4 regions of the Desulfitobacterium sp. LBE genome follow, and region 4 is predicted to be linked to each of the others. Evidence: riboswitches for the same ligand, from Rfam matches in the RefSeq annotation. Region 4 holds a riboswitch; each other region holds the start of a gene.
The links. Region 4 has a riboswitch for cobalamin ahead of DESLBE_RS00365 (ABC transporter substrate-binding protein). Riboswitches for the same ligand answer to the same signal wherever they lie in the genome.

Region 1 (7,826 bases), 1.9 Mb from region 4:
GAGCTTTTATGCTCGAACAGAAAATAGAAGTATCCTTCATTCCCACGGATCCTCACTCGAAACAGCAGGTCGGAAAAGCTTTCCTGCAGCTCCTGATCGATATAGCTGTCCTTTTGCGGCAGGACGGTTTTCAGATCAACCAGTGCCCGAACCTCCTGGGGAAGATAGTTCTACAGAAAACTCCTGGCCGTGCCGACATCACCAAAGGTTTCTTTAAAAAATTTATTGTGGGGATTGTGAATAAGACTCATATTCTTCCCCTTCTTACTTAAATATTAATATATCATAGTTTGAGGTTATAGAGTAACTAATACCTGGATTTTAGGATAATTACCTTTTATTCCTTCAATAAAATTGCACCAAACATATGTTCTAAATACCATCACTTATGCGAATATTATTTGAATCTTTAAAATCGGATTCGTATCCGCTTTTAGCCATCTCCTCTGCTATAACCCTTCTGATAAATATCTTGCCCCAAGTTTCCAAGCGCTTGGAAATTTGGGGCATTTCACATGGTTTCGTTCTCCTGCTTAGGACTAGATCACCTCTTAAGCTCCGAAATTCCCAAACGTTTGGGAATTTCAAATGGCATTAACCCATCAACCGACTTTAATCGCCCGCTCATGGCAGTTATTTTGACACAGTTTACACCTTGTACAGGCGGATTCATTGCTGACATAGGCTCTCGAATTACCCTTGACTCTGATCTTTAATTTTCCCATCATATTAAGCTGATTATAATCGGCCTGCTTAACCTCTTTTAATTCCAATACCTTAGCCGGACATTGGCTGATACATAACCCACAGCCATCACACCGATTTAAATTAATGCTTACACTCATAAACCAACACTCCCCTAAATTAAATTTTACGGATTAAACCGATAGCCGGTTCCCCAGACGGTCTCTATATATTCCGGGTTGGCCGGGTCTCTTTCGATTTTCTTCCTGATCTTTTGAATATGAACCGGGACGGTTGCCAGATCCCCGTAGTACTCTGCCCCCCAAAGCAGATCAAAGATGCGCTCCTTGCTGAAAAGTATATTCGGGTTGGAAGCAAAGAAGAGCAGGAGTTCGTATTCCTTGGCGGTGAACTGAACTTCTTTGCCATTGACATAGACTTTATGGGAGGCGGTATTGATTTCCAGCCCACGGTGATTAATCACCTCTATGCCCTGGTGCTTACCGGTCAGACGTTCGTATCGTTTCAAATGGGATCGGATGCGGGCCATGAGCTCCGCGGGGCTGAAAGGTTTCGTCAAATAATCGTCGGCACCGTAATCCAGTCCCCTGATTTTATCAATATCTTCACTGCGGGCCGACAGGACGATAATGGGAATCTCCAACTTCTTGCGGACTTCTTTAATGATCTCAAACCCGTCCAGCTGGGGCAGCATTAAATCGACGATCAGAATATCATAAGTCCCGGAGACAGCTTTCTTCAGCCCCGTTGCTCCATCCAGGACGATATCGACCTGGTAGCCGTTAAGCTGCAGGTAATCCCGTTCCAGTTCGGCAATATTGACATCATCTTCGATGATCAGGATATTTTTCATTGCCATAGGCCCTCCATCCTATTGTCATGATTGAACTACACTATTTCGCGCGGAGCAAAGTATTGAGAGGATTTATTAAGATGATTTACTAATAGGCAGCTTTATGGTAAAGCGGGAGCCGGCCCTGTCTGTGCTGGCAGCTGAGATTGTGCCCCCCTGGGCTTCAATCAACTCTTTGGCTATGGCCAAACCCAGTCCCGTACTTGTGAAATCTTTGGAGCGTTCCGTGTCAAGCCGGTAAAAGCGGTTAAAAATATGGGGCAGCTGCTCTTCCGGAATTCCCGGGCCATTGTCGGCAATGTCGATGCAGATATCATCTTCCTGAACATATAGCTCCATTGTCACCTTTAAATCCTGCTCCGGCCCATACTTCATGGCATTATCGATGATATTGCGGATCCCTTGATACACCCGTTTCCCATCAATAGTGACCGCATAGTCCCGATCCGTTCTGTTCTGATAGAAAAACTTGAATTGCCTTTCTTCAAACTCAAATTTTAACTCGGTGGCCAAATCGTCCAGATAAGCGCCTATGCTCAGGACTTCATAATTCATCGCCACTTTGTCCAGATCCAGCTTGGAAAACAAAAACAGATCGTCAATCAGCTTATTCATATAGGCAGTATTGCTGTAAATCGTCTCCAGGTAACGCTTTATTTTTTCCGGTTCGCCGACGCACCCCTCAAGAATTACTTCCAGATAGCCCTGGATCGAGGTAATCGGCGTTTTTAGATCATGGGAGATGTTGGCCACCAGAGTCTTTCTGTTTTTCTCATACTCCTGATTGCTTCTTTCGCTTTCCTGCAGTTTAAAAGCCATTTCATTAAAAGCGTAAATCAGCTGCGTGAATTCATTTTCGACTTCCGGCTCAATTGACACCTGATAATTTCCTTTGGCGATTTCATCAAAGCCCTGCTTCAATTGTTCCATCGGTTTAAAGACCCTCTTCTCCAGACGCCGGAAAAAACCGAGCTGGAGTATTTCCCGGGTGATGAGGATCAAGGCAAAAAATACAGCAATGGCTTTGAGCCCGATCCATTGAAAGAGCAGGTATAAAAGAAGCAAATTCAAAAGGACGCCGACCGGGCGCAGAAACTTCATGGACCTGCGCAATTCCCGAAATTCCCCGTGCTGCCTGCCCTTATGAAACTCCTCATGATACAATTTATGAAACTTTCTATCTGGTCTCAATCCATCACCCTCTTCCTGAAACCTCTACCTAAAATAACCCTTAACATCAATCCACCTGTTTTAATTTTACTTTATTATTTTAAATATCTTATAAACCAATTATAAAAACTTTATAAAAATCAAAAAGGATCTTTATATTTTTGCCCCTTTCTGCAAAAAAAGCCGGCTGCCACGTTCTTCGCGGCAGCCAGCTTTTGCTTTATTTCTTTATTATGTCCCTAAACCCGGTTCAATACCCTCTATCGCTCGTAGAGAGTCATAGGCATAAAACAGGCAGGTCTTCTGACTTGAGCAGGAAAAGACTCCTCTCTTACAGCGGCGGGACCGTGCGGGCCTTGCACCCGGCTTCCCCTTTAATCAAAGATGGCTCCATCTTCCGAAACCTGTTTTGACATGATTCAGTTTTACGGCCATTATAGCATAGTACAGATGGGGTAAACACCTAAAACTTTGAGAATCTACAGTCAATTCACCCCAATTTGAGCCCAGCCGTTGAATATAAGCCAAATGATGCAGCGCTGCAACATTTGACCTGTAGCCAGTCTGCAGCCAAACAGAAATGCAAAGACAGGCTTTCCACTTACCTTCTGTTCGGATTACCCGGAAACCAACCTTTTTTCACCCGTTTTTCCTGCTCAAAAATTTCATGGATGCTCCAGAGGCAGGAAAAGCCTGTCACACTGACGATGGCGGAAAGCATATTATTCGCGATGAACAGAGAGGCGCCTATCAAGACTATCCCGGCAACCAAGAATAATGGCCAGATCCTTTTTCCGAAATAGTATTCACCTTTGATGACAATGGGATGAAACACGCCGATGATGATAAAAGCCATTGCCCCGATGATCACACCTTGAAAACTTATCTGAATCCCCTCCCTCCGGACTTATTAATCCGTTAATGCCCAGTACTCTTTAACACCTAGTTCTTCACATTTCCGGCGGTTAAATTTTCCGCAGGACTGAGAATTTCAAGAGTCACAGAGTCCTAGAAGTTTATTTTAATCCCATAGCTCTCTTTTGTCACTAGTATAGTACGCTCAATGGCTTCCGGAAATACTGCTTCCCGACAACCAAAAAACCGAGGCCCAGCCTCGGTTTTATACACATACAACACTCCAGCCCTACTTGGCAGTTTGCCCTAATGCAGAAGCTTCCTTATTTCCAAGTCGAATAGGCTGTCTGTCAAAGATAGGCACGAGTAAAAACGTCACTAAACAAGCAATCCACTCCAAATAAATCACATGAGGGAACACCCGTACCGCCGGGATAAACTGCCACAAAACAATGACGGCAATCCCCACGAGATTCGTATAAAAAGCGGAGTTCCTCCGGGCAAGCCCCGGGGCAAAAACCGTGAATAAAAACACAATGGTAAAGGCCGTGGTCAGACTGAGCCCGATCATAATCGTCTTCAGAATTCCACTGACCGTTAAAGCTAAGATAAAGGTCAGAGCACCTAAAGCGATCACCGAAAACTTCGTCACCCACATTAAATGTTTCTCATCGCTGCCCGGGCGTAAAAAGCGCTTATAGATATCTTGTGAGAACAGTGTCGCAGAGCCTAACAATAAGCTTCCCGCTGTGGAAACGTCCGCTGCCCAAAGAGCAGCCAGAGTAATTCCGGCCAGAACCGGCGGCAAGGACATGATCATCTGGGGCAGCGCCAAAGTCGCGCTCATATCCGGATACATTCCCTTGGCGGCAATCCCCATCAAGGCGGCCAGGAAACCGATGGGCAGCATCAGGAGTCCCCCAATGACAAACCCATTCCGTGCAGTTTTGGCATCCTTAGCGCTTAAGGAAATCTGCACTGTACCCTGCAGGGACATGGTTTGGGTCATCATCACCGCAAACCAGCTGGCAATGGCAATCCACCCCAGACCACCCACCCAATGAAAATAAGGCACCTCCTGTGGAAGCTTGACAGCGATTTGGGCTATCCCTCCCTGATTGATGAGGGTAGCAATGGTCGCTATGGCTATGCCCAGATAGATTAAAACCACATTCAGGATATTCGAAATGCCGGCAGACCACATTCCTCCGACAAAAGTAATGCCAATGAAAACGATGGCACTGGTAATAATTCCCGACTGCAGAGTAAACACGGAAGGGAGCAAGGAAGCCAGGATCGCTCCCCCTGCCAGGTATTGCAGGGATGTTATGACCAGTTGAATGGTGATTTGACTCAGTACACAGATCACCCGGCCCTTGACATCATAGAACTTCTCAAACATTTCGGGAACTGTAGTGATATTCATACTACGGTATTTGGCGGCCGCCAAAATTCCCATACAAATTGCCCCTGCCCCCCAGGCCACATTATACCAGCCGGCAGCAAGACCTACATTATAGGCCTGTTCCGCCACACCGATGGTGGAAGCTCCGCCGATGGCTAAACCTGTAATCAACACAGCAATGAGGGGAGTCGTCATCTGACGGCCGGCAAGGAGGAACCCTTCCGTTCCCTTGGCCCGTTTTGAGGCATAAAAGCTTATTCCAAATAAGGCAAAAATATAAAGAATCACAATCAGCAAAGGAATATTGAACATCTCCGCCACCATCCTACTAAATTATTAAAAATCACCCTATTAAATTTTCATAAGTTTCCTACTGAACTTCTGTACTTCACCTTTTATAACTACACATTACTTTGCCCTTATCTCTTTTGATACAGCGGTATGGTTGCTCCCCCATAGGGCATTAAAATCACATCCTGATTTTCCTGATCAACCCCAGCCAATTCTATCGCCTCTGCGAAGGAGTTGGCCCCGATCATTCCCATAGGTTTAACCAATTCAGACTCTATCTCCGAGTAGAGAATGACTTTTGCCTTAGCGGCCGATTCCACGGCAGCATAGAAGATGTAGCCGGGAATGGTAAAATTTTTACGCAGCTCCGGATCAAGGGTTTTCTCTTTAAGGGGTTCACTCCATCCGAAAAACTCATCCGCTCCGGCGCCTTCCCGGCACTCAGCCAGAAGAAGAATCGTACCGCCGGGTTTGACGGCAAGTGCCGCATTAAATAAGGTCTTGGTACTCTGATAGAGGGAGATATCCTTAGGGAAGCCTCCGCAGCTGGCAATGACGAGGTCGGCCTGCTTATCAATCGGCACGCCATAGTTCTCATCAGCCCATGCGCAGCCCTCTTCCCAAGCCTTTAGCCAGTGTCCGGCCACAAATTTAGCAATCCGGCCATCAGTATGCATAATGGTATTAATGAGAAAATCAGGATTCACAAGACCTGTCCCATCCACCATATCTTCATGTAAAGGGTTATTGATAAGTGCTCCTACCCCAATCAGTGGATTAGACTGCTCAGCGTTGGGGTCTAAGGAATGCAGATGATTCTGAGCAATGGTCTTCCGGCTTGCTACTCCGGGGATAATGGACTTGCGCCCGCCACCGAAGCCTGCCATCAGGTGATGAACGATTCCTCCGGTGAGAATAACCTTCCGGTCCACAACTAAGCGGTTAACAACGACTTCCGTTCCCCGCGGGGTTGTTCCCACATACACCATCTCCGAATGATCGCAGTCATGATCCACCACCTCAATTCGAGCATACACCTCCTCTCCGACAATCTTCTTTTTCTCCTCAGGAGTTTGTCCCCGGTGAGTTCCGGTAGCCGTCAGGATCAGCATATCCTCATCCGGGATGCCTAAACTATTCAAGCGATTCACAATCGTGGGCAGATAGTCAGGGAGCTTTAACAGACGTGTGATATCACTGACCACAATCGTCACCTTATCCCCTGCTTTAAAAAGGGTATTGAAAGGCGCAGAAGCGATGGGGTCATCAAGAATTCTCCCGATTTCCTTAACCACATCCTCTACAGGTTGAATCGCTTTGGCATGGAGCTCTTGAATAACATATTGCGGATTGAGCAGAAAACTCTGATAACCTTCACCATATTTGAACTGATATTCCTTCTTCACACATTTTCCCTCCTTCTCAAAGTCTCAGATTCCTTTGCACCCTGTCATTGAGCACTGAATCAGCCTAAGATAAGGGAAAGGCCCCTTATCTCAGGCAGAGATAGGGGAACCTTTCCTCTTGGCCTATGGGCGGAGCGTATCGAGAGTTTTCTTAATTTCTTCGAGGAAATCCTTGGTGTTGACGGTTTTGATATTGGGCAGTTCCGAGATCAGAGCCAGATCCTTGGTCATAATTCCGGCTTCGATGGTCTTTAATGAGGCTTCCTCCAACTGAGCGGCAAAGTCGGCTAAATCCGGCAAACCATCCAGCTCTCCCCGTTTCTTAAGGGCGCCTGTCCAGGCAAAAATCGTCGCAATGGGGTTGGTGGATGTCTCTTCACCCTTAAGATGTTGATAATAGTGACGGGTTACCGTACCATGGGCCGCCTCATATTCGAAATTCCCTTCGGGCGAAACCAATACCGAAGTCATCATCGCCAAGCTTCCGAAAGCAGTCGCTACCATGTCCGACATGACATCCCCGTCATAGTTCTTACAAGCCCAGATATAGCCTCCTTCAGAGCGAATAACCCGAGCCACAGCATCGTCAATAAGAGTATAGAAGTATTCAAGCTGAGCCGCTGCAAAGCGTTCCTTATATTCCTTGTCATAAACTTCCTGGAAAATATCTTTAAAGGTATGATCATATTGCTTGGAGACCGTGTCCTTGGTAGCAAACCACACGTCTTGTTTTACATCGAGGGCATAATTAAAGCACGCTCGGGCAAAGCTCTCGATGGAGCTATCAAGGTTATGCATGCCCATGAGAATTCCCTTGCCTTCAAAGTTACAGATGGTTTGACGGGATTCCTCCCCATGTTCACCTGAGAAAACCAGCTCCGCCTTGCCGGGACCACCCACCCGATACTCCACATTTTTATAGATATCGCCATAGGCATGACGAGCGATGGTAATCGGTTTCTTCCAGGTGGTGACCAAAGGCTTGATCCCTTCTACCAAGACGGGAGCGCGAAAGACCGTTCCGTCGAGCAGGGCCCGAATCGTTCCATTGGGGCTTTTCCACATTTGCTTCAGATTGTATTCCTCAACACGCTGGGCATTGGGTGTAATCGTCGCACATTTAACCGCTACCCCATATTTT
Region 2 (7,826 bases), 1.9 Mb from region 4:
GGGCGGATCACCGAAATCGCTTTAAAGTCCGGTTTTGAGACGTCTGCGGGTTTTGCCAAAGCGTTTCAAAAAGAATTTGGCATGAGTGCCCGGGCCCATAAAAAAATGCTGCTTCAGCACAATGAGCATGCAGAGAAAGGAAGAATGGGCATGCAGGTAAAGATGGCGCGGAAGGAAGGCTTCAAAGCGGTGGGATATTCTATATCCCCTCAGGATGAACGCAAGAGCAGGGAATCAAAAGTCTCCGATTTGGGAGCCTACTGGCTCCATGCCGATTTTTCTTCCGTCAGCAAAGAGGATTATGCCAAATTGGCCAAAGGGGAGATCGCCGATGAAATTGGCCTGTGGTTTCAACCCGACCAGGAAAGCGACAATTTAAATTATTTTTTTGGGCCTGTGGTGGAGGATTTTGCTTACGTTCCCCGGGGAATGGTCACTCTGGAGGTTCCCGGGGCCGATTACGCAGTGTTCACCACCTGTCCGGCGGATTTGGCCCATGACAGATTTGCTTTTGGCCAAGAGGTTCAAAAGACCTGGGAATATATTTTTGAGGAATGGTTTGAAGAAAGCGATTATATTTTTGACCAGGAAAAGCTGGCCTTTGAGTTCTACACGAATGAGAATGGCGGGATGGACAGCATGAGTGCCGTTGCCAATATTTATATTCCCGTGAAAAAGATCAAAGAGAATGGATAATTGATATAAAGATAAGGGATAAGATGACTCACAAGTTTTCGGAGGGAAACATATGTGACAAGTCTAAGTCAGGATGTATCATACATCTTTGTTTGTTGCATGATGTTTACCGGAGCCGAAAGCAGGCTCTTTTTTACTTTACATTATAAAAAAACCTGTCACAAAAATGAGTTCAAAGTGGACAGGCCTTGGAGGGATGTAACGAAGAAAAATCTTAATATGGATGCAAAAATTGAATACTGAATAGGGTTGCAGATGCATTAATAAGGAATCCGGTGGGAAGCCGGAACAGCCCCGCTACTGTATGAAGGACGAGTCCCTTAAAAGATCCACTGGCTGGAGCCGGGAAGGCAAGGGATGAGGATGATTTCGAGTCAGGAGACTTGCCCTGTTCAAAAATCACGAATCTTTCGGGGGGGAAGTATGTGAGCAGCTTTGCTGTTGAATGAGGAAGAGTCATTTTAACAGCTAAGTCATTTATTTTCGGAGCCGGATGTATCGGCTCCTTTTCATTTTAAGAAGAGACAGGAGATAAAAGAAGATGGAACATTGGCTTAGCGAAACATTGCACTTAATCGGGCAGGGAATTCTGGTGCCCTGTCTGATCGTCTTGGTTGCTCTGATTATAACCTCTGTGTGGCAGGTAGGGGACTTGCTGGTGGAACTGTTTATGGAAAGACGCCGGATGAAAGTCGATATCTATACCCTCATTAAGGAAATTCACGGAGCCGGTCCGGAAGGCTTGCGCAAGACCATAGAGGGCAGCGGGCTGATCCGCCGGCAGCGGGAGGCTCTCCAGCAGTTGGTGATAGAGTCAAAAAACTTACCGCACCCCTCATTGATCGCCACGGCCCAGAGACTTCTGGCCACGGAAGAGGGTAAGTACGAAAGGACGACGGCGGTTACCGATCTGGTGGCGAAGCTGGGTCCTATGTTCGGACTGCTCGGTACTTTGATTCCCCTGGGTCCCGGAATCGTGGCTTTGGGAATGGGGGATACGGCCACCCTATCCGCTTCCCTGGCGATTGCTTTCGATACGGCCATTGCCGGTGTCAGTTCAGCCGCGGTCAGCTATGTGATATCCAACATCCGCAAACGCTGGTATGACGATTACCTGACCAACTTTGAGCTGATCATGGAATGCGTTCTGGAGGAGGTGGCTGCCCATGCTCAGGAACAGAGCCCTAAGGGGCGGGCGCAGATCACGGTTATATAGGGAAGAAATCAATCCCCTGGACGGTATTGTCAATCTCGTCGATGCCATGCTGGTCTTTGCCTGCGGTCTGATGCTGTCCATTGTTATCTATTGGGGTGTGGATTTGAGCCAGGTGAAGGATGTGATCTCCACCGACGATCTGGTGGAGGTTGAAGACCTGGAAGAAGCCGTTAAGGATGGTTCCTTTGCCGAGGGATTCACTTCCAAAGGCATGGTGTATGAAGATCCGAAAACCGGCAGGATGTATATCATTTCCGAATAACTTTTCAGCGGCATATTTGGGGAGGAGATTTAAGTGAAAAGGGAAAAGAGATGGATTTATTCTTTTTTAAGTATGCTATTATGCTTTGTTCTGGTGTTGCAGCCGATGAGCGGCTTTGTCTATGGGGATGATCTGTCCGGTGCGGGACCTGTGGAAGTTATGGCGGAGGAAAGGACGGCAGTAGAGGAGATAGCTTCTGAGCCGGTGTTTTTGATGGGGGATGGGACAGAGGCCGAGGATGATGGGATTACTTCCTGGTATCTTAATGATCCGGATGCCGAAACATTCACTATAAAAAATGAAGCGGAACTTCGCTACTTGGCGCAGTTGGTTAACGGTACGGCAGGAGCAGAGGGAAGAGGGGTCTTAAGCGGGATGAGCGTCGCCGGAGGAACGACACCTGGTGCCATAGGCTTCGCTGAAAGTACTACATCTGGGGCGATGGGCTTCGCGGTAAATACAACTCCGGGTGCGATAGATTCTGGCGCAAGTACGACTCCCAGTGCGATGAGCTTTGCGACAAGTTCGACTCCGAGCGCGATCAGCTTTACCGGAAAGACGATTAAATTGGCTGAGGATATAACTTTGCAGGGTGTGGAGGAATGGATTCCCATCGGGATGGAGGAGAATCCTTTTAGCGGGACCTTTGATGGCGATGGACATAGGATCAGCGGTCTTGCAATTGACAAAGCTGGTGAGGATTATCAGGGGCTCTTTGGCTATGCCAAAGATGCCATAATTAAAAAAGTAACGGTAGAGGGAACAGTGACCGGCGGCGATTATGTGGGAGGCATCATCGGCTTTCTCGCCGGAGGTGAGCTGGATCAGTGTATAAACAAAGCGACAGTGATGGGAAATGGTAATACCGGCGGTATTGCCGGAAGAGTATCTGCTGGAGATAGTATTGAAACAGGGGTTATTCGGAACTGTGCTAATTTGGCGAAGGTTCAAGGTAAAGCCGATACAACAGGCAGTCTGGCAGGGGGCGCTGGAGAAAAGGTATCGATCGCGAACAGCTTTTCATATTGGAAAGGCGCGGCGGAGGAAAGGATTCCTCCCTTATGCAGCGGCACAGCAGGAATAATTAATAGCTTTTATCTGACCCATGACGATGAGGATGACAGTGAACAGGCTAAGAGCGAAGAGGCATTTAAATATGGAGAGGTTGCCTATCTTCTGGAGGGCGGCGACACAATGCCGCATCACAAAATCTGGACCCAGGGGGATAACGGCTATCCTGTCTTTGGGACGAACTCCGTTTATAAGCTGACCCTGGTGCAGCCGGTAACGCCTTATGAGCAAGGGACGGTAAGTTTTGTCGCACCCCAGGTGAGTGACAACTATAGGATATTTGACGGTGACGGCAGCGATAAATACACCTATCTGCCGGGCGGCGGCGGGGCCGGCAGTTCCATCAAACTGGCAGTGAGCAAAGAAGGTGCCGCTGCTGAGGATGAGGTGGTCTTCGCTCCTGCTGAAACGGTGTCAGGCTATGACAGCGCAACCAAGCAGTACACAGCCGTGCTTCAGGACCACAACGTAGCGCTCACATACCGGTTTTGGGGACAAGTGACGGCTGAATATGACTGGTACAACGCTGGCGATTCCTCCTATACCATCAGTACGGAAGCGCAGCTGGTGGGCCTGGCTAATATCGTTAACGGTACGGCCAAAAATGGCGAGTCATCGATTGCTCAGGATTCTTTTTCCGGCAAGGTCATCGACCTGGCACCGACGACCGGGTCCGCCATTACGGTGACAACGGATTGGACACCGATCGGGGATTATGGGAAAAATACGGAGAACCAGTTTAAGGGAACCTTTGACGGACATAACAACACTATCATTTACCAACTGGGCAGCAAAGCGAACCCGAAAAACACAACAAACTACCAGGGGTTATTCGGCTATACCAACGGCGGGGAAATCAAAAATCTGACCGTCAGGGGAAATGTTTACAGCGCCAAAGACTATGTCGGTGGGATTGTCGGCCAGGCGGTCGGTACGACCTTAATAGGCTGTGTTTTTGGCAGTGCGGGGGAACCTGGTGCGGTGGCGGGAAATAAGTATGTCGGCGGCATCGTCGGCAGCACCTCAGATGCGGCGGGAAAGATCGAAAATTGCGGTAATTACGGTACAGTATCAACCGCAACAACCCACGCCGGCGGTATTGCCGGTAACCTAACGTATAAAATTACCGGCTGTACAAATTACGAATCAGGCGCGGTGACAGGGACGGGCACAACTACTAACCAGTATATTGGCGGCATTGCAGGCTATATAAATTGTAAAGCTGAAGTGGGAGCCGGGGATTTGTCCTTGGTCAGCGGCTGTACCAACAACGGCCAGGTTACAGGCACCACTAATTATATTGGTGGTATTGCCGGAGGTACAATGTATAACAATAATGGCAAAGGTGACACCAACCAAAGAACCATCAGCGGCTGTGAAAATACAGGCAAGGTGGAGGGGAAGAACTATGTGGGAGGTGTAGTTGGAAATCTAATGCCCGGTATAACCGTTCAAAATGTAACGATTACCAACTGCAAGAACTCGGGTGGCATCATCGGCCATAATCAGTATGTCGGGGGCATCGTGGGGTGTGGTCAGTCACTACAGTATGTCCTGAAATCATGTGAGAACAGCGGGGAAGTACTCTGTGACGGGACAGCTGCAATGCAATACATGGGCGGGATCGCCGGTCGTTTCACTAGCAGGATTGAGCAATGCAGCAATATCGGTGTGATAACAGGCACGAAAAATTATATAGGCGGGATTGTGGGTTATTTTCAGCCGAACGACGCTTCCTGCACCCTTACAGGATGTATCAATGGTCAGACTGGAGCGGTAACGGGTGCCAATTATGTGGGCGGCATAGCGGGGTATATTAGATCAGGCTACAACAAATGTACTACAAAATGCGGCAATGAAGGAACGATAACAGGTGCCGAGAATGTAGGCGGAGTTGTGGGAGGGATTGAAACGTCGGCAATGACATCCGTGGAAAGCTGTTACAATACCGGCAGCGTTTCCGGGGGGATAGGGAAAACTACGATTGGTGGAATCTGCGGCTCTCGTGCAGATAAAGCAGCAGTCACGTCCTGTTTCTCTTATAATTTAACCGACGGTGGAGTAAATAACATTCTCGGTTCGGGAAGTGGAAAGGCAACGCATTCTTACTACTTTGTGGCAGGTACAAGCGACGATCCCTCAGCCAAAAATGCCGATGCTTTCAAATATGGCGAGGTGGCCTATCTTCTGGATGCAGGACAGACCGGCGCCGCCAATAAAACATGGACTCAGCGGGATACGGACGATTACCCTATCCTGAAAGGTGTCGGCACGCCGGACTCATTCTATAAGCTGACGCTGAGGGGCAGTGCAACGGCGGCGGGGTCGGTAGAACTTGATCTGCCCGGGGAGAAAGTATTCACGGACCTTATCGACGGTGACAGCTACGACTGCGTTTATTTGCCTCTCAGTGCAACGGTCCCTTTCAAGGTGGTTATTAATCCCGATCCCGAATACGAATTATTCAGGCTGAGCTTTGAACCGAGAAAAATGGTCACTGAAGCAAGCGGCGAAGACGGCACCGTCACTTATATACTAACCATGCCAGCGGATTCAAGCACCAATAACATCGTCCTTCAATACATGTTCGTCACGCCGGTAGCAGGTGATATCTCATGGTATGATCCGAACGAAAGTGAATTTCACATCGCTTCGGACGCTGAGTTGGTCGGCCTGGCGGAACTGGTGCGCGGCGAGAAAATGGACGGAACACCGGTTATGATAGCCGAAACACCGGTTGAGGCTGTGGATTTTGCCGGCAAGACGATTGTTCTGGATGAGGATATTGTCATTACGGCGGGTTTTATGCCCATCGGAACCCCTGACCACCCTTTCAAGGGGACCTTCAACGGTCAGGATCTCAGCGGCAAGGTCCATAGTATTTCCGGCTTGCTGATTGATACGGATGCCGACTATCAAGGCTTGTTCGGCTATACCAGCGGCGGGGAAATCAAGAACCTGACCGTTAAAGGGAAGGTTAAAACCAGGGGTAACTATGCCGGCGGCATCGTCGGTTATGCCAAAAACACCGCCATCACTGCCTGTCAGGTTGTCGCCGATACCGTGGATGACAGTACGCCTATCGACAGCAAAATCAGCGGCAGCAGCTATGTCGGCGGTCTTATCGGCTACGCGGACGGAGCAACGCTTACCAGCTGCACCAACGCAGGCGAGGTGACCGGAGGCAAGAGTGATATGGGCATCGGCGGCCTCGTCGGTTATATCGCGTCCGGCAAGGTAAGTGACTGCCAAAACCAGGGAACAGTTGCCGCCAGCGGCCAGAACGCTGGCGGCATCAGCGGGGTAATTGGTGCCAATGTGATAGTGACAGACTGCAGCAATACGGGTACTCTTACGGGGTGTGACGTCCTCGGCGGCATAGCCGGTTCGGTAAACTCTGGGGCTCAAGTGACCTATTGTAGCAACGAAGGAGTCCTGACGGTGACGGGAGGCAACATCGGCGGTATCGCGGGCGACAACAATGGTAACATTCAGCATTGCTCGAACCGACAAACGATAACAGGCAGTGGAGGCGGCGGTATCGCGGGCAAAAACAACGGAAATATTCAGTACTGTTGGAATGAGAGCTTGATTAAAGGCATCACCAATGTAGGGGGCATTGCCGGAGAAAACAGCGGCCTTGTCCAGGATTGCTACAACCTGGGTCAAATCAATGCCGGAGGCAACGGAGGGGGTATCGCCGGGCAAAACAGCGACGCCTCGGCAGCGGTGAAATATTGCTACAACTATGGCTCTTATTCCGGCACGCCGACGGGATCCTTCGTGGGTGCGATTACAGGGAAGAACTCTCGAACCAATGTGAATAATTATTATTGCAGCGATAACTGGACCACTGATCCTAAAGGTAACGCGGACAGTGCGGATGTGATGCTCCAAAGCAAGGAAGCCTTCACCAGCGGAGAGGTAGCCTATTTGTTGGACGGCGGTCAGACTGGATTCCGGAGAGGGATTTGGAGTCAGCAGCGGACAGAAGAGAACGGCTATCCCATCATCGCAGATGAGAGCAACGGTCTGATCTACAAGGCTGTACGCGGGACGGTAACAGGCGGCGGCAGTCTGGCCTTAATCCCGGATTATCAGTATTTTAAGGCGGGGGAGCAGGTGAAGGTAACGGCGGTTCCCGCTGCGGAGCAAATGTTGAAACAAGTCAGGATCAGTGACCCTGCCGGATTTGCCGTAGGGGATCCCGGCAAGGGAGATCCAGGCAGGACGGGTTTGGATATCACTTTCACCATGCCGAGTACCGATATAACGATCACGGCGGAATTTATCCCAAAAGATGATAAGGGATATCAGGTTATCTTTGCTGCCGCCGGCGGAGAATTTGCAGACAATTTGGAAACGAAGACGGAGACCGTACAGGCCGGAGAGGCGGTGCCAATTCCGGAGCAGCCCGGCAAACCGGGTTATGTGTTCCTGGGCTGGTACACTCTGAATGGCGAAAAGTATGATTTTACCCTTTCCGTCATCGGGAACCTTACCCTGGCCGCCCGCTGGAAGGAAGCCGGAAAAGTTCTCGTTACCTTTGACGCCAACGGCGGAGAAGTCAATGGCGAGGCT
Region 3 (7,826 bases), 750 kb from region 4:
AAGAAAATAATCTCCTATCTCCCGGAAAAAACTTACCTCAATGATTGGATGAAAGTTCACGAAATCATTGAGTTCTTCCAGGACTTTTATGAGGATTTCAAGCCGGAAAAGGCCTTCGAGATGCTGAAAAACCTCAACATCAATCCTCATGACAGACTTAAGACCATGTCCAAGGGCACCAAAGAAAAAGTTCAGCTCATCCTGGTCATGAGCCGTGAAGCGGATCTTTACCTCTTAGATGAGCCTATCGGCGGAGTGGACCCGGCAGCCCGGGATTATATCCTGAAAACCATTCTCAGCAACTACAATGAAAAGGGAACTGTTCTCATCTCCACCCACCTTATCTCTGAAATTGAAAATATCCTCGATTATGTTGTCTTTATCAATCAAGGTCAAGTTGTCTTGACCTCCACAGTGGATGAAATCCGCAGTGAAAAAGGTAAATCCGTCGATGCCTTATTCCGGGAGGTGTTCAAATGCTAAGTAAGTTGATGAAATATGAGTTGAAAGCCACAGGAAGAGTTTTCCTGCCCTTATACCTGGCTTTATTGGTTTTCGCCCTGATTAACCGCTTCATGCTGGGAGTAAGTTCCAGCCACCACTGGCAGGCTCCGGCGGTCATCAGTATGGCTGTTTATATTTTTATCATGGCCGGTATCTTTGTTATGACCTTGATTATGACGATTCAGCGTTTCTATAAGAATCTTCTCTCTGAAGAAGGCTACCTGATGTTCACTCTCCCTGTCAAACCCTGGCAGCACATTGTCTGTAAGATGCTGATCTCCATGTTTTGGTTAGTGATCAGTTTCTTCGTGGCCATGCTCTCCATCATACTCATCGCTTTAAAAGCAGGGGACTGGGAGCACATTATGAGGGAGCTGACCCAACTCTTTGGCACATTATGGGGTTATCTGGGCACATCGGTTTATTTGTATTCCGTCGAGGCTGTGATCGGGATCTTCCTCATTTTGGCATCGGCCATTTTAATCCTCTACGCCTCGATTGCTGTTGGCCACCTGTTTAATCAGCACCGTATTCTGGCCTCCTTTGCTGCCTTTATCGGACTCAATACCTTAACCCAAATGATCAGCATGGGGATTGGTTTTATAATAGGGCATGGCAATGCCTGGAATATTACCCCGGGGAATTTTCTCACTATGCACACGGAGATCCACCTTTTCATTGCCTTCATACTGATTGAGTCGGCACTGATCACGGCTGCTTACTTCGCCATCACCAATACTATTTTGAAGAAGCGTTTGAATCTCGAGTGATCTTTGGGTTGTTAATTGTCATAATATATGTTATAAACAATATAAGTGAATTAAATATTCAGTTTTTAGGTGCCTCTGATTTATCGGAGGATAATAGGGAACCAGGTGAAATTCCTGGACGGTCGCGCCACTGTATGCGGAGAGCTTCTTTTATAACCACTGGTTTTATCCGGGAAGGAGAAAGAAAGCAAAGACCCGCAAGTCAGGAAACCTGCCTAATACTGGTTGTCTACGCCTTTCGCGGAAAAAGGGATATGACGGTTGCACTTGTGCTTTAACCCATTTTCTTAGCGAAAATGGGTTTTGTTTGCTTTAAAACCGAATACATAGCTTAAGGTGCCCATAGGGAGAATAGGGAAACCGGTATAAGTCCGGTGCGGATCCGCCGCTGTAATCGGAGACGAATCCCCAGAATGTCACTGTCTTTTTTAGAGATGGGAAGGCGTGGGAGGAGGATGACACGAGAGCCAGAAGACCTGCCTTTTAGAAAGCTGATTAAGTACACTAGTAAGGCTTTTTTAGGCTTGTTCAAGGTAAGTTCTCCCTGCATCATTGCAGGGAGATTTATTATTGGGGAGACTCTTTCGCCATAAGGAGGTGAAAATGGATAGCGAAATATCCATATTCCAGTTGATATAACATGCTATTAAAATCAAGAATAAAAGGAGAAGGCCATATGAGAAAAATAGTATTATTGCTGTTGCTCGCCGGACTAATGCTGATGGTGGGCTGTTCTGCTTCTAACGGCGGAAAAAATATCACAGAAAATGTCATAAAAGACGAGATTACTATTTCGGCTGGGGTCAATTTAGTAGCGGGCGGTTTTGATCCGACCACAGGCTATGGCGTATGGGCGCCGGATATATTTCACAGTCACTTGTTGCAAGTCAAAGAAAATAACCAATTGGTCAATGATTTGGCTACCTCTTATGATGTCAGTACCGATGGATTAACGTACACCTTTAAGATCCGCAATGATGCAAAATTTGTTGATGGCCATCCCTTAACTTCGGAAGATGTGGTCTTTACTTTTGAAACAACCAAAAGTAAAGCTTCCGCTGCGGATCTGACCATGCTAGATTCAGTTGAAGCCTTAGACGAAAGTACTGTTGTTTTCCGCTTAAAAGCCCCCTGGTCTACGTTTGTCTTTAATCTAAGCGAGGTGGGAATTGTCCCCAAGCATCTCTATAATGAAAACTATGGGGATCATCCGATGGGCTCCGGTGCCTGGAAAGTTGCCGAATTTGCAGTTGATCAGAAGTTGATCCTGGTACCGAATGAACATTATTACGGCCCAATACCGAAGTTTAAGAAAGTAACCATCTTAAAATTGGATGAAGATGCGGCTCTGGCGGCAGCGAAATCAGGGCAGTTGGACTTGGTGCTTGTCGAATCTGAATTTGCCAGCACGCCGGTTGACGGAATGAAACTATATAGAATGTCCGCCATGGATGCTTTTACCATTAACCTGCCAACGATTCCGGAAACGACCGACCCTTCAGGGCAAAAAGTAGGCAATAATGTCACAAGTGATCCGGCGATTCGCAAAGCCTTGAACATTGGGATAAACCGGCAGCTCATTACCCAAAACGCTTTGAACGGATTTGGGCAAGTTACTTATGGAGCGGCGAAGGAACTTCCCTGGAGTAATGGCGACATGTTTAAAGACAACCAGGTTGAAGAAGCGAAAAAGATCTTGGAAGATGCCGGCTGGAAAGATACTGACGGGGACGGCATCCGGGAGAAAAATAATATTAAGGCGGAAATCGTGATAACAGGACGAAGCAATGATCTGGCGCGTTATAATACGGTCGTTGCTCTGGCAGAAGATGTGAAAAAGCTGGGAATACAGATTATCCCCAAATCCGCACCTTGGTCGGAATGCCGGGAAGCGAGGAATTTACCGACTTGCTGGGTCTTTGGTCAGCCTAATCCCATAGAATTCTATCGTTATTATGATTCTTCGCAAATTGGTGTAGCGGTTATCGGCAACCCGGCTTCTTATACCAATCCGGAGGTTGATGCGGTTATCCAAAAAGCCCTTGCGGCAACGAACTCTGACGAGGCAAATAAATACTGGCAGGAAGGCCAGGCTCTTGCGCAAAAGGATATTCCGTACTTGTGGATCGTTCGTCCGGAAGTCACTTATCTTGTCAAAGAAGGGCTGAAGATCCTCTCTTTGCAGAAATTGCCAACCCGGGGGCAGGGGATTTCCATTGTAGAAAATATGAATGAGTGGTCCTGGTAGTATGAGTACCACGGTATATAAAGGATTGGGGCGCTATTTCAGCAGTACTTTAGTACGGATGCTGACTCTGCTTGGGGCCGTGAGTCTAATCAGCTTCATGCTTATTGCGCTGTCGCCGATTGATCCGATCGACGCTTATTTGGGTGATGCCCACGTCTCCGAAGAGCAAAGGGCGAATATCGCTGAACATTGGGGTCTTAACAAATCGCCTGTAGAGCGCTATGGCATCTGGATAACCCATGTCCTTCAGGGTGACATGGGCGAATCTATCACTTATCGCCAGCCTGTCGCGAAGGTTATCGGCGAGCGTTTCCGGGCGTCGCTGGCCTTGATGGGAGTAGCCTGGGTGTTGTCCGGGGTGCTGGGGTTTACTTTGGGCATTATCGCTGCCGTGAATAAGGGGAAGTGGATCGACCGCTTTATTAAAACGTTTTGTTTGATATTGGCATCCACACCGCTTTTTTGGCTGGGCTTACTCTTTTTAATGGTTTTTGCTGTCTATTTACAGTGGTTTCCCTTAGGATTGGCAGCCCCCATCAATAAATTGGCCCATGAGGTTACTCTAGGTGATAAAATTTATCATCTGATTCTACCTGCCTTAACCTTGAGCATTACCGGTGTAGCCGGCATTGCCCTTCATACCCGTCAGAAGTTCATTGACGTACTTAAGAGTGAATATGTCCTTTTTGCTAAAGCCCGGGGGGAAAAACCCCGGGAGATTATTAGGCGTCACGGATTGCGCAATATCGCCTTGCCCGGCATAACGCTGCAATTCGCTTCGGTCAGTGAACTGTTTGGCGGGTCGGTGCTGGCGGAGAAGGTTTTTTCTTATCCTGGTCTGGGAAACGCGGCTACCCATGCCGGATTGAAAGGAGATGCTCCTTTGCTGCTGGGTATTGCCTTATTTAGTGTGCTTTTTGTATTTACGGGAAATTTCCTGGCCAATGTGATCTATGGGATTGTCGATCCTCAAATCCGGGAAGGAGGCTCGTCATGAATCGCCGTCGAAAAATTATGCTGATTATGGGGAGCGGTCTCTTGGTTTTAGCAGCAATTACCATCGGGGGGATTCTGATGGACTCTGCTTTGTATGCGCCGAACTATGACTTTAGAAGTCAGGCGCCTTCATGGAAGCATCCCTTTGGCACCGATTACTTGGGGCGGGATATGTTTTTTCGGACGATGGCCGGACTTTCATTGAGCATACGCGTTGGGCTGCTGGCGGCAACAGTCAGCTCGGTTATTGCCCTTGTGCTGGGCAGTTTATCGGCTGTCTTTGGCGGCAAGATAGATACAGCGGTTAATTGGCTGGTTGATCTTTGCATGGGGATTCCCCATATGATTCTGCTGATTTTGATTTCGATTGCGCTGGGGGGCGGAGCAGTTGGAGTTATTACCGGGGTTGCGGTAACTCATTGGCCAAGTTTGACCAGGGTAATCCGGGCCGAAGTCATGCAGGTAAGATCAGCCCACTATGTTCAACTTGCCCGCGCTTTGGGAAAAAGCCCTTGGTATGTGGCAGCCAGTCACATCATTCCTCATGTTCTTCCCCAGTATCTGGTTGGCTTGATTTTACTTTTTCCCCATGCCATTTTGCATGAGGCGGGAATTACATTTCTTGGTTATGGGTTACCTTTGGAAGTTCCGGCAGTAGGGGTCGTTTTATCTGAATCAATGAAGCATCTGGCTACGGGGATGTGGTGGTTGGCCTTTTTCCCCGGATTAGCTTTGCTCTTGGTTGTCATGCTCTTTGATTTTATAGGCGACTATTTAAAAATTTTAATCGATCCCTATGCGGCTCATGAGTAGGAGGTTTAGAGAGTGGCTGAAGCTAAGCAGACCGTTATCTTGGATGTTCAGGGGCTTTCGGTAACCTTTGAGGGTTATGATGCCTCATTGGAAAAAACAACAACCCTGGCGATTGCTGATTTGAGTGTTCAGATTCGTACCGGGGAAATTCTGGCCATAGTCGGCTCCAGTGGTTCAGGGAAAAGCTTGCTTGCTCATGCTATCATGGGTATTCTACCTTACAATGCCCAAGTTGGTGGTAAAATGGCCTATAAAGACCAAGAGCTGACCCCTGAATATCGGGAAAAGCTGCAAGGGAAGGAAATTGCCTTTATTCCCCAATCCGTGGCCTATCTTGACCCGTTGATGCGTGTTGGCGAACAGGTGCGGGGCACCGGAGGGGAAAAGCTGCGGGAGGCTCAGCGGAAAGCTTTTGCGAAATATCGCTTGGATGGAAAAGCAGAAAAACTTTATCCGTTTCAACTTTCGGGCGGTATGGCCCGCAGGATATTGATTTCCACCGCGGTGGTGGCGAATGCAGAGCTGATTATTGCCGATGAACCCACTCCCGGTTTGGATTTAAATCTGGCGATTCAGGCCTTAAAGGATTTCAGAGAATTTGCCGATCAGGGCAAGGGAGTGTTGCTGATTACTCACGATATTGATTTAGCCTTAAATGTGGCCGACCGTATTTCTATTTTTCACAGCGGTACAGTGGTTGAGACGGCAAGGCGGGAAGATTTTTCCGGGGACGGGGAGGGCTTAAAGCATCCTTACAGCCGGGCCCTTTTTAGGGCTTTGCCGCAAAATGGCTTTCAAATAGCTCACTGCCCCCAATGCGGTTTAAGCTGCGCGGTTTGGGAAATTGACGGCGATGAATTGAGGTGTGCTTGTGGCTACCATGCTTGAAGTGAAAGACGTGAGTTTTCGTTACGCAAACGGACCTTGGGTTCTCCATAATGTGAACCTGAAGATCGAGGATGGCGAAAGGGTAGCCTTAGTTGGGCCCAGCGGCTATGGAAAAAGCACTTTGGCCAAAATTATGGCCGGTTTTCTTAGACCGGAAAAAGGAACTGTTCTTCTGGATGGGAAGCCTTTGTCCAAAGGTGAGTACTGCCCCGTGCAACTGGTTTATCAGCATCCGGAAAAAGCATTGAATCCCCGCTGGAAAATGAAGTATTCCTTGAAAGAAGCCGGCGTACTGGATCCGGAGATTATGCAGGAAATGGGCATCCGGGAAATGTGGCTGGAGCGTTGGCCCAATGAACTTTCTGGCGGTGAACTGCAGCGGTTTTGTGTAGTACGGGCTTTAGGAGAGCGGACCCGTTTTTTAATCGCCGATGAAATGACGACCATGTTGGATGCAGTGAACCAGGCTCATATCTGGAAGTTCCTGCTGCGGCACGCAGACAAGAAAAAGTTAGGCATCATTTTGATTACCCATAATATGTATTTAGCGGAGCAGGTGGCAACTCGGATTATTGATGTTCCCTCAATCAATAAAATCAGCGTAAGAACGGAAGATTTGTAAAGAAAACCCGGCTTCGCCCGAAGACACTGTCTTCGCCTTATTTGCCTTTTAATCACGCATCCAGAAAGGCGAAGTCATTGGTAACAGTGTAGAATAAGTTTAAGATAAACCGAGGCATTTGTGTCTCGGTTTTCTTAAACGCTCCCCATGAAGGGGGTGGCTCTTTAAAGATTACCGTTTTTGAAATTCACTCATCTAGATGAGTTATTTCAGAATTGCCGAATTTTTAAACAAAAGAGGACGGGACACGCTTTCTTCGAAAGTAGAGAAGCAAAGCAAAGACCAAAGCCCCTAAGGCATCCAGGATAATATCCGTCATGGTATCGTGGATGCCCACCCCTTGATAGAGAGTGCCAAAGGTACAGTCCATAGTATACTCATAGATCTCCCAGACTCCGCCGGCGGCTAAAGAGAAGGAAAAGGCAAACAGGGCGGCCAGGAGCCTGCTCCTTCCCGAGTCTTGCTTCTGACGGGCATCAAGAAACATCAGCAGCAAGAAACCCATCTGAGCAAAGATAAAGCCTGATGCACCATGGAGCATTTTATCCCACCACCAAAACACATCATACATGCGGTTGGCGGTGCCTAAAAACATGGAAGCGTAAAGAAATAAAATCAGCGCGGTGAGAAATTCCCGGGGAATGGTCAGTTTGTATTTAGTCTCTAAAACGAAGGGAATGGACATAAAGAGCAGAGTCAGCAGGCACATCCCGGTGGATAGCCAGTTTAAGCGGGCAAGATGAACGAAGGTCATGGGGACAATGGTCAGGCATAACAGGATATAAAGCCAAAAGACCAAAGGTCGGGTTCTTTTCATAATCTTCTCCTTAAGCAACTTCTTGATAATGCAGTTCATAATGGCTATAATTTCCTTAGAGCAGGAATTTAATTCTCGAATTGAAGCAGGAGACCTTGTTCCTGCTTTTCTTTTTGAGAAAGGCCTGAATCATGGCGTATGCTCACAGAAAATCTAGTTAGACTAAGC
Region 4 (7,826 bases):
TAAGTATCCGGGGCTCCTGAGCCATGGCCCGGGCCAGAGAGACCAGTTGGCGCTGACCGCCGCTCAGGGTGCTGACTTTTTGGGAGCGTTTAGGCCCAAGATTGAGTTTAACGAGTATGTTCTCCACCACAGCCTTATCATGGGAGCCCAGGTCGGCAAAAGGTTTTAACCAGGGATAGCGTCCCATGGATACGATCTGCTCTATGGTAAAGGGCAGGGCAGGGGTACCCTCCTGCTCCAGAACGGCAATCTGGCGGGCCAGCTCTTTTGAGGTATGGGAGGAAAGAGGCTTGCTCATTAGCAGGACCTTACCGGAAGTAGGAGGCTGAAGACCGCTGATGGTACGGATCAGAGTCGATTTGCCGCTGCCATTGGGGCCGATAATGCCAAACATATCTCCCTGGCTGATGGCAAAGGAGAGGTTCCGCAGCACAGCAAAGGAGCCATAATGTTGATTAAGGTTCTGAATCTCGAACAGGTTCATCCTAACCCCTCCTTAAACCACTTTTTAAAAGATAGGCGAAAAAGGGTGCGCCGACAAAGGCTGTAATCGCTCCGATGGGAATCTCCTGGGATTGGAGCAGGGTTCTGGCCATGGTATCCGACCACAAAAGGAAGATTGCTCCCGCTAAAGTAGACACCGGCAAGAGAATCCGGTGGTCAGGTCCTACGAGGAGGCGCATGAGATGGGGAATGATCAAACCGACAAAGGCGATAATCCCCACCATGGAGACTGCGGCTGTGGCCAATAAGGAACCGACCATGAGAATGGCAATTTTCTTGCGCTCCACATTGATTCCCAGGTGAGTGGCCGCTCTTTCCCCTAAAGCGATGACATTCAGCTCCCGGCTTTGCAAGAGAAGATAGGCCAAGCCGAGCAGAAAATAAGGGAGAAGGATCAGGACATTCTGCCAGCTGCTGTTGGCGAGACTGCCCATCATCCAGAAGATAATCTGCTGCATCTGCTCGCCGGAAACGGCAATCAGAAGAGAGAGAAAAGCACTCAGCAAAGCCTGCACTACCACACCGGCCAGGATTAAGGTTTCCCGTTCAAACTGACCATGCTGTCTGGATAGAGAGAAGACAAAGGCCAGAGAAATAAGCCCTCCGGCAAAGGCGAAGAGGGGCAGGGCCGATTGACCGAAGAAAGAAAAGCTGCGAAAAAAAAGGATAGCGGAGGCGGCGCCAATGGCGGCTCCGGAGGAGACCCCCAGGATATAGGGATCAGCCAGAGGATTGCGCAGAATTCCTTGAAAAGCCACTCCCGAGGTTGCCAGCATGGCCCCAACGATGAGGGCTAAAAAGACCCGGGGCAGGCGCAGATTCCAAACGATGGATTCCTGGGCTGAGGACCAGCTGGGGTCAAAGCTCAAAAAAGGCAGATGGTTTAAAATGATCTTCCAGGTCAGATGAAAAGGCAGGGAGACGGAGCCGGTCATCACACAGATGACAACGGAAAGAAGCAGGAGCAAGGATAAGCCCAAAATCCAGGGTATGCTTTTGGGGAAAGTTCGGGAATTCATCTTTATGTTATCCTCCTTAACTTAGGTCAATAGCTCTCTCCCCATACGGATGATAAGACCACCCTTGCCAAGGGCTAAAGAGTCAGAAACGCTCCGGGTAAAGGGCTTTAGCGATGGTTTCCAAGCCGTCGACGATCCGGGGACCGGAGCGGGTCACCATATCGCTGTCCAGATCGTAAATCCGGTCATTGCTGACAGCATCGATGGCTTGCCAAGCCGGGCGGGCGGCGATGGTGGCCTTCACATTATCCATGTAGTAGGAGTAGGTGCTCAGGATAACCTGAGGGTTCTTCTCAATCACCTGCTCCTCGCTGTATTGCGCCCAATCCTGGACATCACTGGCGATATTGATGCCACCTGCTTTGGTGATGAGTTCGTTAAGAAAGGTTCCTGCACCGGCGGTAAAAAGACCTGGATCCACTTCAATCCATACCCTGACCCGCTCAGCTTCCTTGATGGCCTCTACTTTATCGGCAATGGCTTGTTCCTTTGCTTTCATTCCCTGGAGCACAGCCTGGGCCTGTTCCTGAGTATTGGTAATGTATCCTAGTTCCTCAATGGTTTGATAGGTGCTTTCCAGACTTTGGGGGTTTAAATGAGCGACAGGTATCCCCAAACTGCGCAGGGAGTTAATAAAGCTGTCCTTATGCATTCCGGTCACGACCAAATCCGGTTTGAGCTGAATGAGCTGCTCCAGATTGGGGTTTAAACTGTCTTCAAAAATATATTCTGCGTTCTCCTGAATACCCACCGGGTAATTATCGTACACAGTTAAGCCGATCAGCTTGCGATCCAGGCCCAGAGCGCTTAAGATCTCCGTGGAAGGCGGAGCCAGACAGATAATGCGTTGAGGTTCCTTTTCCAGAGTGGTGGCCACACCTGTATCATCTGTGTAGGTTAAAGGGTAACTTGTAGTCTGGATGGTATCTTGCCCTGAGGGCGCTTCGGGAGGAGCGGCACCTTGCTGTGAGGGTGAATTGCAGCCGCTGAGCAAAACTAAGGTCACCCATAGGGTTATCAGCAGTGTGAATGCCTGTTTTTTTCTATTCATTTTTATGCTCCTTTCGAGTTGAAGTGGAAAGATCAAGAAAAACCTTTTATCGCCAGGATAAAAGGTTTTTGCTGCATTAGTAAACTCTTGCAGCGCCGTATCCTGTCCTCGAGGAGGGTCGCTGATGATTAGGCAGGTTCCTGACTTAAGAGTGATTACTCACTCAATTCACAGTGGCGGGACCGTGCCGGAATTGAACCGGCTTCCCTTTTAACTCTTTCCGGTAAGGATTGAGTACCTAATCCTAGTGTATTGAATTAAGACAATTATAAGGCATTCGTCCGGTAATGCCAAGGTTTGTTTAGTGCGTGCTTTCCTGGTGATTAAAGAATGGTTTTCAGCAACCGCGTAAATACTAAGGATGAAGATTTCAATTCACGGCAGGGGGATGTAAGCATGAAAGATATGCTCAAGAAAGGTTTAGCCTTGGGGTTAGGTTTCGCTGTGGTGAGCAAAGAGCAAATTGAGAAGGTCGTGGATGAGTTGGTAAAGAAAGGAGAGCTGTCCGCCAATGAGTCCAAGGAATTAATGAATGAGCTGGTCCAAAAGGGCGAGGATCAGCAGAATGAGATTCAGGTCAAGCTTAAGGAGCAAGTGCAAAAAATCCTGGCGGAGCTTAACCTTCCAACCAAAGCAGACATCGAGAGGCTGGAAAACCGCATCGCTCAATTGGAAAGCCGGACCCATGATTAGCAGAAAAATTCGTCATGTTCATCGCTACCAAGAAGTAGCCACGGTATTGGCCCGTAATGGATTCAGCCTCATCCTGGAAGAGATGGGGCTTATTAATTTTATCTCTTTTTCCAGACGGATGCGGAGGCGGGAGGAAGAGGTGGATCCCATAACTCTCGGTCAGCGCCTGCGTAACGCCTTAGAAGAGTTGGGGCCTACTTATGTGAAGATTGGACAAATAGCCAGCACCCGGCCGGATATTATTCCCGATTACCTCATTACGGAACTGGAAAAATTGCAGGATCAAGTTCCGCCCTTTTCTTTTGCCGAGGTTAGTCAAATTATTAAAGCCGAGTTGGGGGCCCCGCCTCAGGATATTTTCCGGCATTTTGAGGAAGAGCCACTGGCCGCAGCCTCGATTGGCCAGGTTCACCGTGCCGTTCTCCAATCAGGGGAAAGTGTTGCGGTAAAAATCCAGCGCCCCCATATTGCCCAGAAGATCGAGACGGATCTGGAAATACTTTTGGATTTGGCTGCTTTGGCGGAAAAGCGTATGGATTGGGCCGCCCTTTATCATGTGCGGGATATGGTGGAGGAATTCGCCAATTCCTTGCGCAATGAGTTAAACTATGAAATTGAAGGCAATAATGCCCAACGAATCAGAAAGCAATTTCAAGGGGATTCCTCCATTCACATTCCCAAGGTCTATAAAGAATACTCCACCAAAAAAGTTTTGACTTTGGAATACATTCAGGGAGTCAAGCTCAGCCAATTCCAGACCCTTGAAGCCTTGGGCTATAATCGGAAGGAACTGGCAGAGAATCTGATTAAAGCGATGTTCAAGCAAATCTTAATCGAGGGGTTTTTTCATGGGGATCCTCATCCGGGCAATATCTTTGTTTTGCCCAAACAGGTGATTTCCTTAATCGATTTCGGCATGATCGGCAGGCTTTCTTCTGATATGAAGGATCATTTTGCTTCACTGGTCATCGGGATGATGCGGCGGAAGACGGAGGACATGGTGGAGGCTGTGTTTGCCATGGGGATCGTGCCTGAGGATCTGGATCCCAAGGTATTGTATCGGGATGTGGATGGGTTAAGAGAGAAGTATCTGGATGTGCCCATGAGTGAAGTCGATCTGGGGAGTGCCGTCAATGACCTGTTTAAGGTGGCCTACAAACACCGGATTATTATTCCTGCCGATCTTGTCCTGTTGGGTAAATCCCTTCTGAGTTTGGAAGGAATCGTGGAGCAGTTGGATCCCGAGATCAGCATCATCGATATTGCCGAACCTTTCGGTGAGCAGCTCCTTAAGGAACGGCTTCATCCCGCTTTTCTCGCTGAAAAGACCTGGAAGCATTTCCGGGAATACTTCGATCTTTTATTAAACCTCCCTAAACAAGCTAAGGAGATTTTCAGCAGCATTCAGCGGGGAAAGATACGGGTGGAGATTTATTTACCCGAACTGGCCGCCTTTATACGGAAGCTGGACCGGATCAGCAATCAGCTCTCTTTCAGTATCTTATTGCTGTCCTTCAGCATTATTATGTGCGGTTTGGTTATTGCCTCCGCCTTAGGCAAGGAACCCCTGGTCTTCTGGCGGATACCGGCTATTGAGGCTGGTTTTACAGTAGCGGCCATGATGTTCATTCTGCTGCTGGTATCCATTTTGCGTTCAGGAAGGTTTTAGTACGGCGAGTTTTAAGTGTTATAGAGCACTGACGGGCATGCCAAGTTTGGTCTTTTTTGCTATAATCAATACCATAAGCAAATCACATAGGAGATTGTCATGTTATGATTAGAGCAATGCAAGAAGGGGATCGGGAACTGTTTCTGGAACTGGCGGCTGAATTCTACCATTCAGATGCTGTTCTCCACCCTGTACCTGAGGAATTTCACAGCAGAACCTTTGCGGAGATGATGAGCTCGGATCGTTATCTGAACGGATATATTCTGGAACAGGAAAACCAGGCTGCCGGCTACGCGATTACGGCCAAGACCTTTTCTCAGGAAGCAGGAGGAATCGTCGTTTGGATAGATGAGATTTATATCCTGCCCCCTTACCGCTCAAAGGGACTGGCCCGGGAATTTTTTCAATACTTGGAAAGTCACCGGCACCCAGGGATTAAGCGGATCCGGCTGGAGGTGGAGGAAGAGAATGTTCAGGCCATATCCCTGTATAAACGATTGGGATTTAATGATCTTGAATATATTCAGATGATCAAGGATTTTGACTGATGGATAGGAACTGATGAGGAACAATAAAAAGAAACAAGAGGATGGAATAGTGCATGAAAGTTGTTGAAGTAAAAGGGGCGGAATTAGAGGAGGCCTTTCAAATTCGCAGGGAAGTTTTTGTGGAAGAGCAGGGGGTTCCGCTGCAGGATGAATTTGATGGCTATGACGAGCCGGGTGCAGCCGCCCGTCATATTCTGGTATACTATGAAGACCAGCCGGCCGCTGCGGGCAGGCTGCGCTGGCTGGGGGATACGGCTAAATTGGAGCGGATCTGTGTCCGTGCCAACCTGCGAAAATTCGGCTTAGGCAGTGTCGTGGTCAAAAGCATGGAGCAGATTGCACAAAGGGAAAGCTTCCCTAAAGCAAAGGTTCATGCTCAGACCCAGGCTCAGAACTTTTATGAAAAACTAGGGTACCGCCAGGTGTCTGAGGAATTCATGGAAGATGGGATTCCCCATATCATTATGGAAAGGACGCTTTAAATGGTTTTTTTTCCATACGGCTCCAAAGAAATTGAGCATTTAAAGACCCGGGATAAGGTCCTGGGGCAGGCTATTGAGCGCATGGGAATGATCGAGAGAGGGATTATCCCGAATCTTTTTGAAGCGCTGATCTCCAGTGTGGTCAGCCAGCAGATTTCCAAAAAGGCAGCTGAGACGGTATGGAACCGGCTGCAAACCCTGCTGGGAGAGATTAGTGCCGAGAAGATCGCCTTAGCCGATCTGGAAGCGATTCAAGGCTGCGGCATGTCTATGCGCAAGGCGGGATATATCAAAGGGATTGCCGCTGCTGCCCAAAGAGGTGAGGTGGATTTCCAGGAGCTCCCTACCCTGAGTGATGAAGAAATCATTCAATCCTTGTCGGCTTTACCCGGTGTGGGGGTGTGGACGGCGGAGATGCTGCTGATCCATTCCCTTTGCCGGCCCGACGTGGTCAGCTATCGGGATTTAGCTATCCGCAGGGGAATGATGAACTGTTATGGACTGGAGGAGTTATCCAAGGAGACCTTTGAGCATTACCGCAAGAAGTATTCACCCTACGGGTCGGTGGCTTCTCTGTATCTGTGGGCCATGTCTTAGTAAAGGTAAGCCCGTATCCTTATCTTCTTCGGGGGATGAGAAGAGAATCTGTGTAAAAAGGTGGTTCCCATAAGACGGAACCACCTTTGCTATGAGTAGCATAGTATAAAAGGATGAGTCTTTTACCCTTTGGAACGGGATGAGGGGGGATTATTGATTAGAGGTGGCTGAACCGGAGGCTGCTGTTGAACCGGGGCTTGCTGGACCGGCGGGCATTGGGGTCTTTGTTGAGCTGGATAAGAAGGATAAGAGGGATACATGTTGGGGAACGGAGCGTGTGCCGGAGGACAGCAGGTTTGAATCGGGGGACAGCAGGCTTGAGTATTAAAGAATTGAGGATGCGGCCCCCAAAAACTGAAAGGAACGCAGCATTTATCAAAAAGATGCATGAAGAATTCACTCCTTTTCCTGGAATAATCGGCGCTGAACGCTGAAGAGGGTTTAAGGGTTTATATTTCTAATATATGGTAATTTTTAATTTTGGAAAGTTGGCCAGTTTAATAAACGAAATTTTAGCTTGTTGCTCTTGAAGCGCTGTATTATAATGGTGAATAGTGTTATTTAACAGAGAACTTAATACTGATGAGGTGTTGTATGTTAACGGTAGAAAAAATCGGGGGCACTTCTATGTCCCAATTCGAAGATGTCTTGAAAAATATTATTGGGGAACCGGATTCACAGCGTTTCAGCTTTGGCAGAGTGTTTGTTGTCTCCGCTTACGCAGGGGTGACCAACAAGCTTTTGGAGGATAAAAAGACAAAGGCTCCGGGAATTTATCGTCATTTTGTCAATGGGGAAGATTGCGAAGAAGCTTTAAATGTCCTGTTGCAGGATCTCCTCAAGGTTAACGAAAGATTTGTGAACATCGGTTTGGATTATGAAGCGGCCAAGGAGTTCCTGGGCTCAAGGATCCAGCAGACCAAGTCCTATTTGCATAGTATGCATGAAATCATTGCCTCCGGTTATGTAGATCGGGAGAATATTTTCTCGGCGGCCAGGGAACTGCTGGCTTCTTTGGGAGAAGCCCATTCGGCTTTCAATTCCGTGAACATTCTGCAGAACCGCGGCATACCCGCCCGCCTTGTGGATTTAACCGGCCTCCGGGATTCCAGCCAGCTCACCATTGATGAGCGGATCGCCAAAGCTTTCCGGGGAGTGGACCCATTCAAAGAGATCGTTATCGTCACCGGGTATACCAAAGGCAAAGAAGGGATTATGCGCCAATTTGAACGGGGTTATTCGGAGATCACTTTCTCCCGGATT

Region 1: another riboswitch for cobalamin. It lies ahead of DESLBE_RS09305 (HAMP domain-containing sensor histidine kinase); the one in region 4 lies ahead of DESLBE_RS00365 (ABC transporter substrate-binding protein).
Region 2: another riboswitch for cobalamin. It lies ahead of DESLBE_RS09270 (MotA/TolQ/ExbB proton channel family protein); the one in region 4 lies ahead of DESLBE_RS00365 (ABC transporter substrate-binding protein).
Region 3: another riboswitch for cobalamin. It lies ahead of DESLBE_RS04125 (ABC transporter substrate-binding protein); the one in region 4 lies ahead of DESLBE_RS00365 (ABC transporter substrate-binding protein).

Annotation. Positions count from the first base shown of each region.
Region 1 is NZ_VLKD01000001.1:1,962,559-1,970,384, forward strand. Features, by position in the region: gene DESLBE_RS09290 (Rpn family recombination-promoting nuclease/putative transposase) at 1-122, opposite strand, end outside; gene DESLBE_RS27270 (hypothetical protein) at 9-272, shown strand; gene DESLBE_RS09295 (4Fe-4S binding protein) at 603-845, opposite strand; gene DESLBE_RS09300 (response regulator transcription factor) at 872-1,558, opposite strand; gene DESLBE_RS09305 (HAMP domain-containing sensor histidine kinase) at 1,634-2,749, opposite strand; cobalamin riboswitch at 3,004-3,151, opposite strand; gene DESLBE_RS09310 (DUF4491 family protein) at 3,330-3,614, opposite strand; gene DESLBE_RS09315 (sodium:solute symporter family protein) at 3,873-5,300, opposite strand; gene larA (nickel-dependent lactate racemase) at 5,408-6,685, opposite strand; gene DESLBE_RS09325 (NADP-dependent isocitrate dehydrogenase) at 6,809-7,826, opposite strand, start outside.
Region 2 is NZ_VLKD01000001.1:1,951,768-1,959,593, reverse strand. Features, by position in the region: gene DESLBE_RS09275 (AraC family transcriptional regulator) at 1-696, shown strand, start outside; cobalamin riboswitch at 926-1,102, shown strand; gene DESLBE_RS09270 (MotA/TolQ/ExbB proton channel family protein) at 1,238-1,912, shown strand; gene DESLBE_RS09265 (DUF2149 domain-containing protein) at 1,863-2,174, shown strand; gene DESLBE_RS09260 (InlB B-repeat-containing protein) at 2,208-7,826, shown strand, end outside.
Region 3 is NZ_VLKD01000001.1:823,244-831,069, reverse strand. Features, by position in the region: gene DESLBE_RS04135 (ABC transporter ATP-binding protein) at 1-483, shown strand, start outside; gene DESLBE_RS04130 (hypothetical protein) at 477-1,274, shown strand; cobalamin riboswitch at 1,325-1,508, shown strand; cobalamin riboswitch at 1,592-1,773, shown strand; gene DESLBE_RS04125 (ABC transporter substrate-binding protein) at 1,951-3,522, shown strand; gene DESLBE_RS04120 (ABC transporter permease) at 3,524-4,519, shown strand; gene DESLBE_RS04115 (ABC transporter permease) at 4,516-5,331, shown strand; gene DESLBE_RS04110 (ABC transporter ATP-binding protein) at 5,344-6,219, shown strand; gene DESLBE_RS04105 (ATP-binding cassette domain-containing protein) at 6,203-6,841, shown strand; gene DESLBE_RS04100 (hypothetical protein) at 7,068-7,658, opposite strand.
Region 4 is NZ_VLKD01000001.1:74,813-82,638, forward strand. Features, by position in the region: gene DESLBE_RS00355 (ABC transporter ATP-binding protein) at 1-484, opposite strand, end outside; gene DESLBE_RS00360 (iron ABC transporter permease) at 486-1,523, opposite strand; gene DESLBE_RS00365 (ABC transporter substrate-binding protein) at 1,606-2,574, opposite strand; cobalamin riboswitch at 2,688-2,831, opposite strand; gene DESLBE_RS00370 (ATP synthase subunit B) at 2,971-3,267, shown strand; gene DESLBE_RS00375 (AarF/ABC1/UbiB kinase family protein) at 3,260-4,936, shown strand; gene DESLBE_RS00380 (GNAT family N-acetyltransferase) at 5,041-5,484, shown strand; gene DESLBE_RS00385 (GNAT family N-acetyltransferase) at 5,538-5,966, shown strand; gene DESLBE_RS00390 (DNA-3-methyladenine glycosylase) at 5,967-6,563, shown strand; gene DESLBE_RS26405 (hypothetical protein) at 6,727-6,891, shown strand; gene DESLBE_RS00400 (aspartate kinase) at 7,158-7,826, shown strand, end outside.